3 regions of the Undibacterium sp. Di26W genome follow, and region 1 is predicted to be linked to each of the others. Evidence: predicted binding sites of a transcription regulator. Region 1 holds the regulator's gene; each other region holds the start of a gene.
What was found. The regulator sigma-54, encoded in region 1, starts transcription at its own class of promoters, with help from an activator protein. The targets are predictions, from matches to a motif close to TGGCANGNAANCTGCTTT.

Region 1 (4,361 bases):
TTTGTGCGGTACAGAAAATGGAAATAGAAGAGCCGATGTCTGAGCGTAGCGAGTTTCGGATCTTCCCATTTTTTGTACCGCACAAACGGGAACCCCGCAGGGGCGACGACGCCTCGGTCGCCTTCTTTTGCTTCCTTTTCTTGGCGAAGCAAGAAAAGGGAGTAGCTGCCGGGCTACCCCCGGCTGGCAATCTTAAATACTGTGGGTAAGTACATAAAAGCTACACACGTAAAGCATGCAGACCTGACATTAAATCAGACCACGGTATGCCAAATGTTGCTAGATTGCCTGCCCGCTATATTCCTGCCTACGTAGGAATGGCAGTAATACCTGTACAGCCTGTCAGAGGGCAATCAATTTAGCGATTGAATATATGATTTATTTCAGAACCATTCATCCAACAAAAAAGGACGCTTTTCGCGTCCTTGTTTTGGATACCCGCAACCCGAAGGCAGGGGTGGTGAGTCTTATGAAGCCGATGCCGGATCAGGAATATGCTTGATGGCGTCGTGCTGATGGTTTTGTATTTTGTCTTTGTGCTTGATGACCTGGCGATCCAGTTTGTCTACCAGTGTATCGATCGCTGCATACAGATCATGCGCCAGACTTTCTACATGAATATCTTTGCCACTGATATGCAGATTAATGTCGGCTTTGTGTCGTTTTTCCTTTTCCCGGAGCTTGTCCACCGTCAGGATGACGGCGATATCAATGACCTGGTCGAAATGTCGCCTGATACGTTCTAGTTTGGTATGTACATATTCACGAATTGCAGGAGTTACTTCGACGTGATGTCCACTGATGGTGAGATTCATACTGTGCTCCTATAGTGATGTTGCTTGCTGTAACGATAAGCTCATTGCTGTCTTATTGCCTTGAGCTAAATCATATATAGCAATTCAAACCGTGATTACAAGGACTTGCTTACAAAGATTTACGCAAACTCACTGGGGGGATTTTTAGGGCTTCACGGTATTTGGCAACTGTCCGTCGGGCAATTACCATGCCCTGTTCACCCAGCATGTCTGCAATTTTGCTATCAGAGAGTGGGCTTTTCTGGTCTTCTGCTCCTATCAACTGCTTGATGAGTGCGCGTATCGCGGTGGAAGATGCTTCTCCCCCTGTTTCCGTCGCGACATGGCTGCCGAAAAAGTATTTCAACTCAAACATGCCGTGAGGGGTCAGCATGTATTTTTGAGTTGTTACACGTGAGATAGTGCTCTCGTGTAATCCTAGTGTATCAGCAATTTCGCGCAAAACAAGGGGGCGCATGGCGACAGCACCGTGTGTGAAAAAATTACGTTGCCTTTCAACTATCGCTTGTGCAACGCGCAAAATGGTGTCGAAACGTTGCCGCATGTTCTTGATGAGCCAGCGCGCCTCTTGTAGCTGTGAGCCGAGTCCGCCTTCCCCCCGGTTTTGCTTCATGATGTTGGCATACATGCTACTAACCCGCAATTTGGGCATGACATCCTGATTCAGCGTGACTTGCCAGCCATTGCCTGATTTTTTGACGATGACGTCTGGCACCACATAATCCGATTCATCGACTGCAAAGTCGATACCCGGACGGGGCTTGCACAGTCTGATGACAGTTTGTGCGTCGCGCAAATCTTCATCGTCGCAGTCGAGAATTTTCTTGAGTTTGGTGAAATCTCTTTGTGCAAATAAAGTCAGTTGCGTTTCGACAATCTGCAAGGCCAGCCTGCGTGTCACGAAAGCAATTTTAGGCAGGCGTTTGATTTGCAGGGCCAGGCATTCAGAAGGTGTGCGAGCGCCCACACCGGCTGGGTCGAAGCTCTGCAGCATGTTCAGGGCAAATGCCAGCTCTTCTGGCTCCACGCACAATTCCAGTGGCAGGCTGGCATGGATTTCATCCAGGGTTTCTGTCAGGTAGCCATTGTTGTCAATGGCATCAATCATCAACTCGACCAGGGCGCGGTCACGCAGCTCGCGCAGGTTAAGGCGCATTTGTTCCTGCAGATGTTCACGCAGGGTGATGTGGGCAGCACCCAGTTGCGGGCGACCATCTTCATCATCGCTGCTTTTGCTGCCATGATGCACGTCATCAAAACTCCAGTCCTCTTCACTGGCGCTGAGGGCTTCGTTACTGACGGCGCTATCGGCATCACCCTGAACTTCCGTAGTACTGTTGCTTTCTTCGCGGGATGCAGGGGCTTCCATACCTGCATCGGCGGCGGTGCTGCTGGTATTGATGGCACCATCGGCCAACAGGCGCACGGCATGGTCCAGCGGATCATCCACACGCTCCAGCATGGGATTTTCGATGAGCAGGGTTTCCAGCTCCTGGTGCAATTCCAATGTGGACAATTGCAGCAAGCGTATAGATTGCTGCAATTGAGGCGTCAATGCCAGATGCTGGGACGTGCGTAGTTGCAGGCTTTGTTTCATGATGATTCCCGTCACATCCGGAAATGTTCTCCCAGATAGACGCGACGCACGGATTCATTTTGTATGATGTCGTCTGGCTTGCCGCTGGCCAGTACAGCGCCTTGATTGATGATGTAGGCGTGATCGCAGATGCCCAGGGTTTCACGCACGTTGTGGTCGGTAATCAGCACGCCGATACCGCGCTCCTTGAGGAAGCGCACAATACGCTGGATTTCAATCACGGCTATCGGGTCAACACCGGCAAAGGGTTCATCCAGCAAGACGAAGCGCGGATTAGTGGCGAGGGCGCGGGCAATTTCTACCCGCCGGCGTTCGCCGCCTGATAGTGACAGCGCCTGATTTTCCCTGATCTTTTCAATCTGCAAATCGGCCAGCAAGGCATTGAGTCTTTTGACAATGGATTTTTCTGAAAGAAATTTTCCATTGGCATCTTTTTGCAATTCCAGCACGGCGCGGATATTGTCTTCTACCGTCAGCTTGCGAAATACGGACGCTTCCTGCGGCAGGTAGGACAAACCCAGCACGGCTCTCTGGTGTATCGGCAGTTGTGAGATATTGACGGCGTCGATCGTGATATCGCCGGCGTCAGATGGCACCAGGCCAACGATCATGTAGAAGGAGGTGGTTTTGCCGGCACCATTCGGGCCCAGCAAACCAACCACTTCACCGCTTTTCACTTCCAGCGAGACGTCGCGCACCACCTGGCGCGCACCGTAGCGTTTTTGCAATCCCTTGACGATCAAGGTACTAGGCGTGGCAGTCATTTAATTGGTCTGTTTGGGTTGCAGGGTGATTTTGACGCGGCCAGCACCGTCTACATGCTGGCCCGTGGTTGAATTGGTACCGACAGCGATATCATTTTTACTGTCATAGGACAGGTATTCCCCTTCCTGTTCCTGGGTGACTTTCTTGCCTTCCAGATAGCGGATCTTGGCTTTGGAGATGAACTTGACGATTTCTGTCGTCTGATTGTATTCAGCGCGATCGGCTTCGCCTTCTACCCACAGATCCGGGCCGCCATCCCGTTTTTGCCGGAAGCTTATTTTTTTGCTGACTCCGCCGGTCAGCACGACAAACTCGTCACCGTTCGGGGCTTCGGTGACGACGGCTTTTTCTGAATTGACGATCAGGGTGCCGCGCACCAGTTGCACGCCTTTGGACAAGACGCGTACGCTGTTTTTTCCGTCTATTTCAGAATAACCGGCTTCTATGACTGTTTCTTTGAGGCTGTCAGCTTTTTCTGCACTTGCAGGCGTGTGCACTAATGCAAAACAGGCCAGTCCCAGGCATGGGCCAAGGGAGCGTGTCAATTTCATATTTTTCATTGGCAAATATCGCTTTCTCTATTTGGATGGTGTGGAGGGAGCATATTCACGTTTTTTCAAGTGAATACGCACCTTGCTCAGCAGGGCCAGATGCTGGGTGGAATTGTTGGCCTCCATGCCGATGGCTGTGGTGTCCACTTTTCCTGTTTTGACGGTGACGTGTTTGTCGGTTTTGACAATATCATCGTCGGGTAATAACAATAGATAATCGGTTTCCAGTCGCATGAATTGCGAGCTGAGGCCTTCTGGCCTTTCCATGCTGACATTGTCATACAGGCGCACCTCATCGTGTTCACGCTTGGGTGTGATCACCATGGATTTTTGTGATACAACGGCCAGGTCAGCCAGCAAATGCAAAGGTGGGCGATCAACATCAAAGCTATTGATTTGCGGACGCTGAATTTCTATATTGTCATTGCGTGGCAGATGTATCAGGCGTTCGCCAGTGATATGGTAATTCGCCTTGCCATTATTCGACAAACGGATGAAATTGAATTTTTCTACATAGTAATCCGGTGCCGAGCGTGCCGATGTACGGTTCTGTTCATCATTCGCATTGCGGCGTATGACTTCCATCACCCAGATGGTACCCAGGGTAATGACGCCCAGCAGTATCACTGCCAG
Region 2 (4,361 bases), on a different contig from region 1:
TACTAGGGGCGGGCAGGGGATGGGCGGCGCCACGTTCCAGCGCCAGCAGAAATTCTTCTGCGGTTTCAAAGCGGTCTTGCGGATCGCGGTCAATCGCTTTCAGCAAAACATTTTCCAGCCAGTGCGGCAAGTCAGGGCGGTAACGCCCCGGTGTTACCGGATCACCGAATTTGGGTCGCTGGAAAGGCTCGACTTCGCCATACGGATAATGCCGCGTCAGCAGATAATACAGGGTGACGCCGGTAGCATAGATATCGGTTGCCCGGGATGGTGGTTCACCCTGGAATTGTTCCGGGGCCAGAAAAGAAGGTGTGCCGGCCAGATTGAAATTGCTGGCCTGCGAGCTATCCTTGCTGTCAAAGCCGGACTGCGCCACGCCCAGATCAAGGATGCGGATTTCATCATCGTCACCCAGATGCACATTGGCCGGTTTGATGTCCCTATGCAATATGCTGCGCCGGTGCAGGGCACCGACGGCGCGCACCAGTTTGCCACCGTATACGACGGCTTCGGGTACGGTAAAGTGCTGCCCGGCATCCAGCCGCCTTTGCAGTGAATCGCCGGCATGCCAGGTGGACAGGTAATACAGGTAATTTCTTTGTTCAGGTGTGATCACCTGCGGGAAAAAGCGGGCGACCACGCGTTTCGCCAGCCAGGCTTCATGCGCAAAGGCTGAGCGCTCCTGGGCATCTGTGGCACGGTCAGGGTGCAGGGTCTTCAACACCAGCTTGCGATGATGTACCGGATCGGTCACGCGGTATAGCAGGGTGGTCTGCGAGGTATGCATGATTTCATCAATCACATACCCATCCAGCATCTGGCCGGGCTTCATGCGGGGCGGTACCGGCAAGACATGCAATTCGGTAATGGCATCCCGCAAGTCACCTTCCGGCAGTTCTTGCACACGCACCACCAGGGCGCTGCAATTATCTTGTGAGCCGGCCTTCATCGCGGCTTCGCATAATGCGGTGCAGGCTAGTTCCGGGCTCAGGCTTTGGGCGCTGACCTGGCGCAGGAAATCGCTCAGGTCATATTCACTGATGGCTGCCCAGACGCCGTCACTGGCCAGCAGGAATACGTCGCCGGCACGCAATTCACCCATGCCATGGTCGATCACCAGATGTGAATCCAGGCCGATTGCGCGCGTCAGTACATGCTGCATTTCTGGCCTGTCCCAGACATGGTCCTGCGTCAGTTTCTGCAAGTGGTCATTACGCAGCAGATAGCAGCGGGTATCGCCGACATGGGCGCTGTAATACATGCGTCCGCGCAAGACCAGGGTGGTCAGGGTGGTGGCCATGCCTGCCAGCTCGCGCCTGACCGAGCCTTGCTGCTGCACCCAGCTATTCATGGCGACCACGACTTTTTCCAGTGCCGTGGTCACTTCCCAGGTGTCCGGGGTGGCGTAGTAATCGGTCAGCAAACCGCGTACCACATATTCAGCCGCTTCACGCCCGCCTTCACTGCCGGATACGCCATCGGCGACGGCCAGTATCATGCCCTTGCTTGACAGTTCCGGCTCACCCGGCGTCACCATGCCGACAAAATCTTCATTACGACTGCGTATACCTGCGACAGACTGATAGCCGGTGGTGACGATAAGAGGCATGGTGTGGGATGACCTTCAGGTGATCAGATTTTTGCAGTGGTCATGGCGGCAGAACCCCATGTGGTGCGCCAGCGTTTCTTGACCAATGATAAACCGAGCAGGGCGACGATGGCCAGGCCGGCAAAAATCGACAGGCCCAGTTGATAACTGCCGGTGATCTGGCGTGAGTAACCCATGCTGGCCGCCAGGTAAAAACCACCTATGCCGCCGGCCATGCCAACCAGGCCGGTCATGACGCCCATCTCTTTACGGAAGCGTTGTGGTACCAGCTGGAACACTGCACCATTGCCGGTACCCAGTGCCAGCATGGCGATCACAAAGACAATCACAGCCGCCACGGATGACTGCAAGCCAGTCGCAGCAATAAACAGGAAGGCTGCAGCAATGGTGTACATCACCGACAGCGTCTTGATACCGCCGATGCGGTCAGCAATGCGGCCACCAAACGGGCGCACCAGTGAACCGGCAAAAACGCAGGCAGCCGTGAAATAACCGGCCTGTACCGGTGACAAACCATATTGGGTATTGAAATAAATGGTCAGTGACGATGCCAGGCCAGAAAAACCACCAAAGGTCACGCTATAAAAGAACATGAACCACCAGGCATCCTTGTCTTTCAGCACCGCCAGGTATTCACCCAGTGATTTGCTGGCTGTGTCACCCGGCGCGTCCTTGGCAAACACCAGGTAGACAATCAGTGCCACCAATAACGGGATCAGGGCTAGTCCAAACACATTCGACCAGCCGTAAGCGATGGCCAGTGCCGGCGCAAACAGTGCAGCAAAAGCAGTACCGGAATTGCCCGCGCCGGCAATGCCCAGCGCCGTACCCTGATGTTCTGGCGGATACCAGCGTGACGCCAGCGGCAGCGCAACGGCAAAGGCAGAACCGGCCACGCCCAGGATCACACCCAGGAACAGCAACTGTTCATAACTGTGTATATTGCCCAGCCAGGCCCAGCACAGACCAACCAGCACCACGACCTGACCTATCAGGCCAGCTTTTTTAGGTTTCAGATGATCAACCAGAATACCCATCACGATACGTAACAGTGCACCAGCCAGCAAAGGCGTGGCAACGATCAGGCCTTTTTGTGCCGCTGTCAACCCCAGGTCTTTGGATATCTGTATCGCCAAGGGGCCTAACAGAACCCAGACCATGAAACTCAGGTCAAAGTAAAAGAAAGACGCTAACAGGGTTGGCGGATGGCCAGCTTTCCAGAATGATGTTTTTTGCATGATCGCTCCAATGATGAACGATCATGCCACTTGCAAGTGCCGTGCCATCAAATTGTGCAGGATATGCAGCGACCAATGATTAAATCCGGCACAAAATGCGCGAAAAACGTGCGTTGCGTAAATTAAATGGTGCAGTGCACTAGTTTGGCCTGCTCATTTTGTGTAAAACCAGGGTTTTTTATGCTGCGCTTCAGTAAGTGGCATTACTTATCACGGGATTGAGTAATTGTTGGTTTTCCCTGTGCAAAGCTATTTTATATATGGTTATATTGGTGCGCACTGAATAAAGCGGGAAAAGTTGTTTTCCCGGAAATTTCGAACTGGCATTGCTCTTGCTTATAGATCGCGGAGACATGTAAAGGAGCAGCCATGAAGAAATTAAAGCTAGTGATGGTCGGGAATGGTATGGCAGGTGTGCGTACCCTTGAAGAGTTGATCAAGATTGCCCCGGATTTGTACGACATTACCGTTTTTGGTGCAGAACCCTATGCCAATTACAACCGCATCCTGTTATCACCGGTGCTGGCGGGTGAGCAAACTATCAAGGACATCATGCTCAATGATGTCGATTGGTATGAAGAAAATAATATCACCCTGCACCTCGGTAAAAAAATCACCAAAATCGATCGTCACAAACGCATCGTGATTGCCGAAGATGGCACCCAGACCGAATACGACCGCCTGCTGCTGGCGACTGGTTCCACTCCTTTCATGCTGCCGGTACCTGGCAAAGACCTCAAGGGCGTGATCGCCTACCGCGATATTCATGACACCAATGCCATGATAGACGCAGCCGAAAAACATACGCACGCCGTCGTCATTGGTGGCGGCCTGCTGGGGCTGGAAGCTGCCAATGGTCTTAAAATGCGCGGCATGAGTGTCTCTGTCGTGCATCTGCCTGGCTGGTTGATGGAACGTCAGTTGGACCCTGTTGCCGGCAAGATGCTGCAAAAATCCCTGGAAGACCGTGGCCTGAATTTCCTGCTTGAAAAAAATACCGAAGCCATTACCGGTGACGAGAATGGCCATGTGAAATCCATACGTTTTACCGATGGCCTGGAAATCCCGGCGCAACTGATCGTCATGGCTGTCGGCATACGCCCGAACACAGCCCTGGCAGAATCTGCCGGCCTGTACTGCAACCGCGGCATCATCGTCAATGACACCATGCAGACCTATGACCCGCGTATTTATTCTGTCGGTGAATGCGTCAATCATCGCGGCACAGTGTACGGTCTGGTTGCACCTTTGTTTGAAATGGCCAAGGTCTGCGCCAATCACCTGGCGAATTTTGGTATTGGTCGTTATCAGGGCTCAGTCACATCCACCAAACTGAAAGTGACAGGCATCGACCTGTTTTCTGCCGGTGAATTCATGGGTGGTAAAGATACCGAAGAAATCATCTTGTCTGACCCCATAGGTGGCGTCTACAAGAAGCTGGTGGTGAAAGACGACAAGCTCATCGGTGCCTGCCTGTATGGCGACACCGTGGATGGCAGCTGGTATTTCAAATT
Region 3 (4,361 bases), on a different contig from region 1:
CTGGAAGATAGTTGGCTTGACGTAATAACCCTTGGCCAGATCACCATCCAGCATATTTCTTTCACCACCCAGCAAGAGTTGTGCACCTTCCTGTTTGCCTATGTCCAGATAAGACAGGATTTTTTCCAGTTGTTCCTGCGATGCCTGCGCACCTATCATGGTCGTGCTGTCGAGAGGGTTGCCCTGCTTGATGGCGGCGACACGCTTGACGGCTCTTGCCATGAATTGATCGTAAATGGATTCCTGTATCAACACGCGCGAAGGACAGGTACAGACTTCGCCCTGATTCAACGCAAACATGGCAAAGCCTTCCAGGCATTTATCGAAGAAGGCGTCATCATGATCCATGACATCGGCAAAGAAAATATTCGGCGATTTACCGCCCAGTTCCAAAGTCACGGGAATGATATTTTGCGACGCATATTGCATGATCAGGCGACCGGTTCCGGTTTCACCTGTGAAGGCGATTTTGGCGATACGTTTGCTGGTCGCCAATGGCTTGCCGGCTTCCAGACCAAAGCCGTTGACGATATTCAAGACACCGGGCGGCAATAAGTCCTTGATCAGGTCGATCAAGACCATGATGGAAGCGGGGGTTTGTTCTGCCGGTTTCAGGACGATACAATTGCCTGCAGCCAGTGCCGGTGCCACCTTCCAGACTGCCATCAGGATAGGGAAATTCCAGGGGATGATTTGCCCAACCACACCCAGGGGTTCATGGAAATGATAGGCATATGTCTGGTCATCAATTTGCGCAACTGAACCTTCTTGTGCACGTATGCAGCCAGCGAAATAGCGGAAGTGATCGATGGCCAACGGGATATCCGCCGCCATGGTTTCGCGTATGGGTTTGCCATTGTCTATGGTCTCTGCCGTTGCCAGCAGGCTCAGATTGGCTTCCATACGGTCGGCGATTTTATTGAGTATGTTGGAACGTTCCGCCAGCGAGGTCTTGCCCCAGGCTTTCTTGGCTGCATGGGCGGCATCCAGTGCCAGTTCCACATCTTCTGCCGTTGAACGCGCAACTTCGCAAAAAGCCTGGCCGATGACGGGGCTGATATTCTCAAAATATTCACCCTTGACCGGGGCTACAAATTTGCCACCGATAAAATTGTCGTAGCGTTTGGCGAAAGGATTGCTGATACCCAGTTTGCTGATGTCTGCCATGTTCATGATGGTGATCTCCGTTGTTTGTTAGAGGGTGCGCATAAGTAATGCGACACATCGATAACAACGCAAACGGCGTGCCATGCTGGAGATGTTGAACTGGCGAAATAGTTGAGCGTAAGCGGCGGATGAATTCCCTCCCCTTGAAGGGGGAAGGAGCAAATACGGCAAAATATTCAGATAGGAGTAACTGACTACTTGTGTTGCAGCAAGCGCGAGCTTGTCACATTATTTCGCAACACCGGTCAGACTGTCACAATTTGGGACAGTTGGATAAATCACATATTCCTTCCCTTCAGGGGGAAGGAATATGCAGGCTGCAATATTATTACCCACGCAATTTCGCAAACGCCGCCGCCATCGCATTGCCAGCAGGTGCTGGTGCCTGGGCTTGTGAACGGTGTTGATTCAAGCGCTTGGCATCGTTACGGTCGCCGCGCTGTTCAGGTTTGCTGCCTGCTACCGGTGCCGCATCTGTCAGACGCATGGTCAGCGCGATACGCTGGCGTTTGACATCCACTTCCAGTACCTTCACCTTAACCACCTGGCCAGCCTTGACCACGGTATGCGGGTCTTTGACGAAGGTGTTCGACAGCGCCGAGATATGCACCAGACCATCCTGGTGTACACCGATATCAACAAAAGCGCCAAAGGCGGCCACGTTGGTGACCACCCCTTCCAGTATCATGTCTGGACGCAAGTCCTTGATTTCTTCCACGCCATCTTTAAAGGTGGCGGTAGTGAATTCAGGACGTGGATCCCGACCCGGTTTTTCCAGTTCGCGGATGATGTCGGTAATGGTAGGCACGCCGAATTTTTCGTCGGCATATTTGGCCGGGTTCAGGGATTTAAGTAACCCAGCGTCGCCAATAACACCCTTCACGTCCTTCTTGATATCAGCCAGGATTTTTTCTACCAGCGGATAAGATTCAGGATGGACTGCGGATGCATCCAGCGGGTTGCTGCCGTTCATGATGCGCAAGAAACCAGCGGCCTGTTCAAAAGTCTTGTCGCCCAGACGTGGTACTGCACGCAAGTCAGAACGTGAGCTGAACATGCCCTTGGCATCGCGGAAATTGACGATACTTTGCGCCACGCTGGACGACAGGCCGGAGACACGCGCCAGCAAAGGTGCAGAAGCAGTATTCACATCCACACCAACCGCATTTACGCAGTCTTCGACAACTGCGTCGAGCGAGCGCGCCAGTTGGGACTGGCTGACATCATGCTGGTATTGACCCACGCCGATGGATTTGGGATCAATCTTCACCAGTTCAGCCAAAGGGTCTTGCAGGCGACGCGCAATCGATACAGCACCACGGATGGATACATCCAGATCAGGCAATTCTTTTGAAGCGAATTCGGATGCGGAATACACAGATGCACCGGCTTCAGACACGACGATCTTGGTCAGCTTGAGTTCAGGCTTGAGCTTGATCAGGTCGCCCGCCAGCTTGTCGGTTTCACGCGAAGCCGTGCCATTGCCGATAGAGATCAATGAGACATTGTGTTTGGCCGCCAGTTGCGCCAGGACGTGCAGCGAACCATCCCAGTCATTGCGTGGCTGATGCGGATAGATCGTCGCATACTCAACCACTTTGCCAGTAGCATCAACGATCGCTACTTTGACACCGGTACGCAGGCCAGGATCAAGACCCATGGTGGCGCGCGGGCCGGCAGGTGCTGCCAGCAACAGGGCTTTCAGGTTACGGGCAAAGACATTGATGGCTTCGATTTCTGCGGTTTCACGCAGCTTGCCCATCAATTCAGTATCCAGATGCATGAAGACCTTGACGCGCCAGGCCCAGCGCACGGTATCGACCAGCCATTTGTCGGCAGGGCGGTCTTTCTGGCTGACACCAAAGCGGGCGGCGATGCGGCTTTCGCATGGGTTCAGTGGGGCATCCCATTTTGGTTTTTCTTCTTCGCTGTCCAGACGCAGGGTCACCGTCAGCATTTCTTCGCGGCGGCCACGGAACAGGGCCAGCGCACGGTGAGAAGGGATAGTGCCCAGGGTTTCGGAATAATCAAAATAATCGGCAAATTTTTCACCCGCCTCTTCTTTGCCAGCGACCACCTTGGATTCCACGATGCCGTGGTCATTCAGATATTCGCGCAAGGCTTGCAGCAGAGTGGCATCTTCAGCAAAGCGTTCCATCAAGATTTGACGGGCACCATCAAGCGCGGCTTTGGCATCTGGCACGCCGGGGTTGTCGCCATTGTCGGTGGTGAAGGCCGGTTTCAGATAGCTTGCTGCTTCTGTATCCGGGTTCAGCATGGGGTCAGCCAGCAAGGCATCGGCCAGTGGCAACAGCCCGGCTTCAACGGCGATCTGGGCCTTGGTGCGGCGTTTGGGTTTGTATGGCAGGTACAAATCTTCGAGACGGGTCTTGTCTTCGGCATGGGTGATGGCATCCAGCAGTACCGGCGTCATCTTGCCCTGTTCTTCTATCGAAGCAATGATGGCAGTGCGGCGGTCTTCCAGCTCGCGCAGGTAGCGCAAGCGCTCTTCCAGCAGGCGCAACTGGATATCATCCAGGCCACCAGTCACTTCTTTACGGTAACGGGCGATAAACGGGACGGTCGCACCTTCGTCCAGCAAGGCAACAGCAGCGGCAACCTGAACTGGTTTGGCAGCCAGTTCTACGGCAAGTCTTTGTTCAATCGAAGGCAACATAAATCCAGAATCCAGACAATAAAAAAGCAATCAAGGCGCAGATGATACGCAATTTGCGACTTTGCGCCAGTCTTGACATGGGCGCGGACTAAGGTTAGAAGAGTGAGATTGTTAAAAACACAGCATTGAATTTCGCTGCTGCTACCCCTGGAAACTGCTTTAGCCCTTCTTGCAGCGTCCCCGGAGGTTTTCTTCTTCACTTACCAAGTTTTACAGGATACTGCTTACAGGAATGATAAAGTTGAGCATTGCAATATCTATTTTGCTACTTATCAACCGGTGCGTGCATCTCATACGATAAACGTGGCCGTCTACAAGGTGAGTGCAGTTGGGATGAAAACCGCAAACAATTGTCTGATGAGATTGATGAAGATGAGTCACGCAAGGCATTTGCAAAATGCGTTGTATCGCGTGGTAATCAGCTAAACCACGGCACATGACTATATTTGATTTCAAGTACCTGCGCAGATATGCATCCGTGCTGATCAGCATGATACTGTGCTGCCTGCTATCCGCT

Region 2: the regulator sigma-54 is predicted to act here: its motif matches at 3,169-3,186, upstream of nirB (nitrite reductase large subunit NirB).
Region 3: the regulator sigma-54 is predicted to act here: its motif matches at 1,233-1,250, upstream of adh (aldehyde dehydrogenase).

Annotation. Positions count from the first base shown of each region.
Region 1 covers NZ_JBMPOR010000017.1:52,722-57,082, forward strand. Annotated here, with positions in the region: gene ACO0LM_RS18835 (hypothetical protein) at 1-27, shown strand, start outside; gene hpf (ribosome hibernation-promoting factor, HPF/YfiA family) at 468-815, opposite strand; gene ACO0LM_RS18845 (RNA polymerase factor sigma-54) at 925-2,412, opposite strand; gene lptB (LPS export ABC transporter ATP-binding protein) at 2,424-3,176, opposite strand; gene lptA (lipopolysaccharide transport periplasmic protein LptA) at 3,177-3,728, opposite strand; gene lptC (LPS export ABC transporter periplasmic protein LptC) at 3,756-4,361, opposite strand, start outside.
Region 2 covers NZ_JBMPOR010000006.1:160,005-164,365, forward strand. Annotated here, with positions in the region: gene ACO0LM_RS09865 (protein kinase domain-containing protein) at 1-1,609, opposite strand, end outside; gene ACO0LM_RS09870 (nitrate/nitrite transporter) at 1,633-2,847, opposite strand; gene nirB (nitrite reductase large subunit NirB) at 3,217-4,361, shown strand, end outside.
Region 3 covers NZ_JBMPOR010000004.1:330,042-334,402, forward strand. Annotated here, with positions in the region: gene adh (aldehyde dehydrogenase) at 1-1,173, opposite strand, end outside; gene ACO0LM_RS07695 (Tex family protein) at 1,496-3,844, opposite strand; gene ACO0LM_RS07700 (alpha/beta hydrolase family protein) at 4,281-4,361, shown strand, end outside.